Desulforamulus hydrothermalis Lam5 = DSM 18033: one gene and its partner. The protein of the gene in region 2 interacts with the protein of the main gene of each other region in a pairwise test. Links are inferred from orthologs where the notes say so. Each region holds a gene or a part of one and is shown on either strand. Other genes may lie near its edges.

Region 1 (3,313 bases), on a different replicon or contig from region 2:
GCTGTCCCCCAGGGCAGCCACCACATTTTTTTCGTCTGAAAAACGCCACTTAAAGTTTTTCTTGGGTTCCAGGGCATACAGGCCATCCGCCACGCCCAGGTAAACCAAACCGTTGGGGCCGGCGGTCACCACGCCGCTGCTTTTGCTTCCCTTAGGTTTGGACAAAATACGGTAAAGCCAGGTAAGACTGCCGTTGGGCTTCATTTGCTGCATGCCGTCGGTACCCACCGCATAAACCGTCCCGTTGTCCACCAGCAGGGGCTCGGTTATTTTGCCGCTCAGTTCCAGCTTGCGTTCCCAAAGTTTCGACCCATTGCCCAAATCATAACAAATAATTTTATTGCCCGCCGGAACATACAACAACCCGTTAGCCGTCACTGTCACATCCGCCGACAATTTGCCAGCTTTTTGTTGCTGCCAGACAAACCGGCCATAGGGGTATACGGTATAACCGGCTTCCGCCGGCCAGGCTGACATCATTAAGTAAAAGACTGCTAACAAGAAACAAAATCTCACTTCATCACCCCTCAGACTGTTACTTCTTTAGTTGCCCGGAAATTCCTTCATTAATTAGTGATATCGTCTTTAGCCTGGCAAATCTTGAGGTAAAAGGGAGTGTAATTAAAAAGGACAAAGGCACCTTAGCGGTGCCTCCAGAGTGTCGACAAACATTGCCGGTGGTTTATGATCCCCTTTGGCTCCGGTCTACGCACCGACAGCGCTATGATTCGCTACGATCGCCATTGGGGCCGCCTCAAACGGGCCCTCCTGGCCCGGTTGTCAATGATTAATTTTCATTATGCTTCAACAACGCAATAAACTCTGCCTCATTAAGGATGGCAATGCCCAACTGCCGGGCTTTCTCGTACTTGGAGCCGGGATTTTCACCCACCACCAGATAATCAGTTTTTTTACTGACACTGCCGGCTACTTTGCCGCCCAGTTGTTCAATGGCCGCTTGGGCAGCCTGGCGTGAAAAAGCCGCCAGGGTACCGGTCACCACAAAGGTTTTGCCCGCCAGGGGCAGTTCAGCCGGGTTTGGCTGCCCTGCTTCCTGCATGTTGACGCCTGCCTCGGCCAGCCGCTCAACCAGCCGCCGGTGGTCCGGCCGGGCAAAATAATCCACCACGCTTTCAGCAATCTTAGGACCGATTTCCGGGATAACGGTTAAATCTTCGAAGGTTGCGTTCATTATAGCCGTCAGGGAGCCAAAATGCTGCGCTAAAACTTTCGCGGCCCGCTCGCCCACATGGCGAATCCCCAGGGCAAACAGCAGCCGGGCCAGCGAATTGCTTTTGCTGGCCTCAATGGCCTGCAGCAGGTTATGGGAGGAGCGGGCTCCCATACGTTCCAGCTTGATTAAATCTTCATAGCGTAAACTGTATAAATCCGCCGCATCCCGCACCAGGCCGGCTTTAATTAATTGGGTAACGATGCTTTCCCCCAGACCGGCAATATCCATGGCGCCCCGGGACACAAAATGGATGATGCCTTCCCGGGCTATGGCCGGACAATACCGGTTGGTACAACGGTGGGCAGCCTCCCCGGCTGCTCTTGTCACAGGAGCACCGCATGCCGGGCAGGTAGCGGGCATGGTAAAAACCTTTTCTTTACCGTTCCTTTGTTCAGGAAAAACTTGCACCACTTCCGGGATAATATCACCGGCCTTTTGTACCAGGGCTTTATCGCCAATCCGAATATCCTTCTGGCGAATTACATCTTCGTTATGCAAAGTTGCTTTACTGACTGTGGTGCCGGCCAGTTGAACAGGTTCTAAAACAGCTGTCGGTGTCAACACCCCGGTTCGTCCTACCCTGACGATAATGTCCTTAATGGTGCTTACCGCCTGTTCCGCCGGGAATTTATAGGCAATGGCCCAGCGGGGACTTTTCAGGGTGGCCCCCAGCCGCTGCTGCTGATCCAGAGAATTAACCTTTATCACCAGACCGTCTATGGCATAAGGCAGTTGAAACCTTTTTTCCTGCCACTTGGCACAATAATCAATAACCTGCTCGATATCCCGGCACACCCGGTAATGTTCATTAACCCGCAGTCCCAGCTGCCGCAGCCAGGTCAGGCCGGCCGCGTGGCTCGATATTTGGCGGCCCTCCAGGTGGCCGATGGCATACATATAAATGCTAAGCTGGCGGGCCGCCGTCACTGCCGGGTCCAGCTGCCGCAGGCTGCCTGCCGCAGCGTTGCGGGGATTGGCAAACAGCGGTTCCCCGGCCTCTTGGCGGGCTTCATTAAGGCGGCTGAAGGAATCCTTGGGCATATAAGCCTCGCCCCGCACTTCTAAAAAGGGTACCGCTTCCTTTAAACGAAGGGGGATGGCTTTGATGGTACGCAGGTTAGCGGTGATATCTTCGCCCTGCGCGCCGTCGCCCCGGGTAGCTCCCCGCACCAGCAGCCCGTTCTCATAGGTTAAGGAGATGGCTAACCCGTCAATTTTCAGCTCAACCACATATTCCACCGGCTCGCCGGGCAGGTTGCCGCACACCCGGCGGTCAAACTCCCGCAAATCAGCCTCACTGAAAGCGTTAGCCAGGCTTAGCATGGGCACCCGGTGGGGTACCGACTGAAATCCCTGCTGCACCTGCCCTCCCACCCGTTGGGTCGGCGAATCAGGCGTCACCAGTGACGGATATTCCGCCTCCAACCGGATCAATTCCTGCATTAACCGGTCGTATTGGTCATCCGTAATAACAGGCCGGTCCAATACATAGTATAGGTAATTGTGGTGTTCTATCTCCCGTCGCAAAGCCTCTGCTCTGGCCTTAATTTCCGGGCTAACCATAATGACTTGCCTCCTTAATTTAAATCGAAAACCGTCCCCGACCGGAACTTGCCGTTAAAAGCCGCCCCGGGCAATCAATTGCGCTGCATATTTAATAATTAAGGCGGCTGGTACAAAAAACAGCTGCGCCAGTATCGTGCCCAGCAAGCGGGTAAGAGCCAGGTAAAAGCACATTTGCTTAATATCCTGCTCCGGCCTTTCTCCCCGCAGAGCCTGGTCAGTAATGCCGGCAGCCGTAGGATCCACCACCGTGGCAAATAAAACGGTGGCAATACCGTTAATGATGCCGGATAAAAAAGCTGCCGTAGAACGAAATTCGGGATATAAGGCACCGGCATAAATGGCTGACAGCACCGCTGTGGTATATATGCCGGTAACCAGCACATTAAGCACCAGAAATTTTTTGGGAATGTTAATTTTTTGTCGAAGGGCCTGCAGAAAAAACTGCCGGTTGGGTATGCGCACAGCCTGCCTGACCTGGCTGGCCGCTTTGACCGGCGAAAACAGCAGCAACCC
Region 2 (3,374 bases):
CTTGCCGTTTTCTATAATGATTTGGGGCGTGCCGTATAATAATTTGCGCAGCGGACGATTAATTAGCGTCAGATAAGAAAAGCCCACCTCTAACAGCCCCAGGGTGGCAATGGGAATTATGCCGTGCCAGATGGGAATATCCAAAGACTCCATGGGAATGGCCGCCAGCTCTGCCAGGATGATGGCCACCACAAAGTCAAAGGAAGAAAGCTGACCGATCTCCCGCTTGCCCGTCAGCCGGACAATCACCAGTACCGCCAGGTAGATGACAACGGTTCGCCAAACATGCGCCAACAGTTCTTCCATACCTCCACCTCCGTAGGCATCTACATCTTAGTATAGGATGGCTGACGGCGGTACATACATGAATAATAATAAGGCACCCGCCAGGGGTGCCTTATTTTACGACTATATTAATCAGCTTGCCGGGCACGGGAATAACCTTAATTACCTGTTTGCCGGCAATTAACGCTTGTACCGATGCTTGATCCATCACGTATTGCTGCATTTCGGCAGGACTCATGTTGGCCGGTATATGCAAGCGTTCCCGAACTTTGCCGTTTATTTGAACAACAATTTCCACTTCATCTTCCACCAGGGCAGCCGGGTCGTAGGCGGGCCAAGGCTGGCGGTGCACGCTGTCTCGGTGTCCGGTGGCCTGCCATAATTCCTCCGCAATATGCGGGGCAAAGGGAGCCAGCAGGATAATCGCGGTGTTTACCGCTTCCGCCAAGACAGCCGCATCCCGCTCCACTTCCGCCACTTTATCGCGGTAGGTGTAAAGACCGTTAACCAGCTCCATAATGGCACTGATGGCGGTATTAAAGTTAAAGCGGCCGCTGATATCCTCGGTAACTTTTTTGATGGCATAATGGGTTAACCGGCGCATTTCTTTGTGTACGCCTACCAACGAAGTTCCCGGTTGGATAGCCGGGGCGGCAGCTACCTGGTCTTGCACAGAATAAACCAGACGCCATACCCGGTTAAGGAAGCGGTGGCAGCCTTCAACCCCCCGGTCGCTCCATTCCAAATCCCGCTCGGGCGGCGCCGCAAACAGGATAAATAACCGTGCTGTATCTGCCCCGTAGCGTTCAATAATTTCTTCCGGACTGACCACATTGCCCTTGGATTTAGACATCTTGGCCCCGTCTTTTAATACCATGCCCTGGGTCAGCAAATTGGCGAAAGGCTCCTCCGCATTAACCAGGCCCAAGTCATAAAACACCTTGGTAAAGAACCGGGAATACAGCAGGTGCAAAATGGCGTGCTCAACGCCGCCGATATACTGATCTACCGGCATCCAGCGGTCGGCTTTGGCTTTGTCCCAGGCCTGCCCGGTATCCCGGGGGCTGGTATAACGCAGGAAATACCAGGAGGAATCCACAAAGGTATCCATGGTATCGGTTTCCCGCTGGGCAGGACCGCCGCACTGCGGGCAGACGGTATTAACAAAGTCCGGCCGGCTTTTTAAAGGTGATTCCCCGGTGGGCTTAAAGGCTACATCGGTAGGCAGCAGCACCGGCAACCGGTCTTCCGGTACAGGCACAGCGCCGCATGTTTTGCAATAAATTATGGGAATCGGTGTACCCCAGTAGCGCTGGCGGGAAATTAACCAATCCCGCAGCCGGTAATTAACTACCCCTTTGCCAATGCCCTTGGCTTCGGCAAATTGAATTACCTTACGAATCCCCTGCCGGTTGGGGGTTCCGTCAAAGGGACCGGAATTTACCATAATGCCGTCGCCGGTGTAGGCATCGGTCATCTCAACCTCATTTAAAGGCTGTGCCGGCGAAGGATGAATAACAACTTTAATGGGCAGGTTATATTTTTTGGCAAACTCAAAGTCCCTCTCGTCGTGAGCGGGCACGCCCATTACAGCACCGGTACCGTAATGATAAAGCACATAATTGGCGGTTAAAATGGGAACCTGCTCGCCGTTAAAGGGGTTGATACAATAGGCTCCGATAAACACCCCTTCTTTTTCTGAGCTGGTGCGGGCCAATTCAGTTTGATTGCTCACCCGGTTAACAAATTCGGCCACTGCAGTTTCCTGGGGTGTACCGGCAGACAGCTTGGCCACCAGGGGGTGTTCCGGCGCCAGCACCATGTAAGTAACGCCGTAAACAGTATCCGGCCGGGTGGTGAAAACTGTAATTTCATCCCCGGTAGCAGCTGCTTTAAAGGTCAGCTCAGCTCCTTCGCTGCGGCCGATCCAGTTTTCCTGCATGATTTTAACCTTATCGGGCCAGCCCGGCAATTTTTTCAGATCATCCAGCAACCGCTGGGAGTAATCGGTGATACGGAAAAACCACTGGTCCAGTTCTTTTTGTTCCACCGGGGCACTGCAGCGTTCACAGGCACCCTCAACAACCTGCTCGTTGGCCAATACCGTGGCGCAATCAGGGCACCAGTTGACCCGGGCATGTTTTTTGTAGCACAAGCCTTTTTTGTATAGCTGGAGAAACAGCCACTGGCCCCAGCGGTAGTATTCGGGGTGGCAGGTGGCCACTTCCCGCCGCCAGTCATAACTTAAACCCAGTTGTTTGAGCTGCCCCTTCATGTGTGCAATATTATCCCAGGTCCAGGTGGCCGGCGGAATGCCGTGCTTGATGGCGGCGTTTTCAGCAGGCAGGCCGAAAGCGTCCCACCCCATGGGGTGCAAAACATCGTAGCCCTGCATGGTTTTAAAGCGGGCAATAACATCTCCGATGGAATAGTTGCGCACATGGCCCATGTGTAATTTGCCGGACGGGTAAGGGAACATTTCCAGGCAATAGTATTTAGGCCGTTGGGAGTCATCCGGTACCCGGTAAATATCCTGTTCTTCCCAATACTGCTGCCATTTGCTTTCTATTTGTTTAAAGTTATATTGTTCCTGCAAAACACTTGCCCCCTAGTCGTACTGTAATAGCGGAAAGCCAAACTCGTATTCCTCGCAAATTTTACCACGAACGGTGCGGTTTTTCAACAATCCTAAGCTGTTTCAATTTTGGTCAGGCTCTCCAGACCCAGGGTGCTAATGGCCTGTTCGCGCAATTTAAATTTTTGAATTTTACCGCTGGCAGTGGTGGGGTAGCTGTCGGTGAATAAGACATAAGAAGGTATTTTATATTTGGCAATTTTATCTTTACAGTAAGCCTGAACCTCTTCTTTGGTTAAACTGTATCCTTCCCTTAATTGAATGTAGGCCAGCACTTCCTCGCCGTACTTTAAGCTGGGCACCCCGATAACTTGCACATCTTTTATGGCGGGGTGGGTATAAAGAAATTCTTCAATCTCCCGTGGGTAAATATTTTCCCCGCCGCGAATAATCATATCCTTCAAACGGCCGGTAATTTTAAAGTAACCTTTTTCATCCATAATTCCCAGGTCAC

Evidence for each region.
Region 1: the proteins of leuS (region 2) and ligA interact in binary tests that used the Escherichia coli proteins (3 or more experiments, as listed by UniProt). The link is inferred for Desulforamulus hydrothermalis Lam5 = DSM 18033 from one-to-one orthologs.

What each region holds. Positions count from the first base shown.
Region 1 is NZ_CAOS01000014.1:28,452-31,764, reverse strand. The notes cover bases 293-3,282. They hold ligA (NAD-dependent DNA ligase LigA), read right to left. Parts: upstream 2,798-3,282; coding sequence 788-2,797; downstream 293-787. Other genes in these bases: DESHY_RS12085 (lipid II flippase Amj family protein), read right to left, coding at 2,852-3,282; DESHY_RS14770 (hypothetical protein), read left to right, coding at 685-819; DESHY_RS12095 (PQQ-like beta-propeller repeat protein), read right to left, coding at 293-516. Outside these bases: more of DESHY_RS12095, read right to left, coding at 1-292; more of DESHY_RS12085, read right to left, coding at 3,283-3,313. UniProt on the Escherichia coli protein: DNA ligase that catalyzes the formation of phosphodiester linkages between 5'-phosphoryl and 3'-hydroxyl groups in double-stranded DNA using NAD as a coenzyme and as the energy source for the reaction.
Region 2 is NZ_CAOS01000008.1:23,804-27,177, forward strand. The notes cover bases 140-3,190. They hold leuS (leucine--tRNA ligase), read right to left. Parts: upstream 2,882-3,190; coding sequence 398-2,881; downstream 140-397. Other genes in these bases: DESHY_RS05330 (DUF421 domain-containing protein), read right to left, coding at 140-306; DESHY_RS05340 (AMP-binding protein), read right to left, coding at 2,974-3,190. In the rest of the region: more of DESHY_RS05330, read right to left, coding at 1-139; more of DESHY_RS05340, read right to left, coding at 3,191-3,374.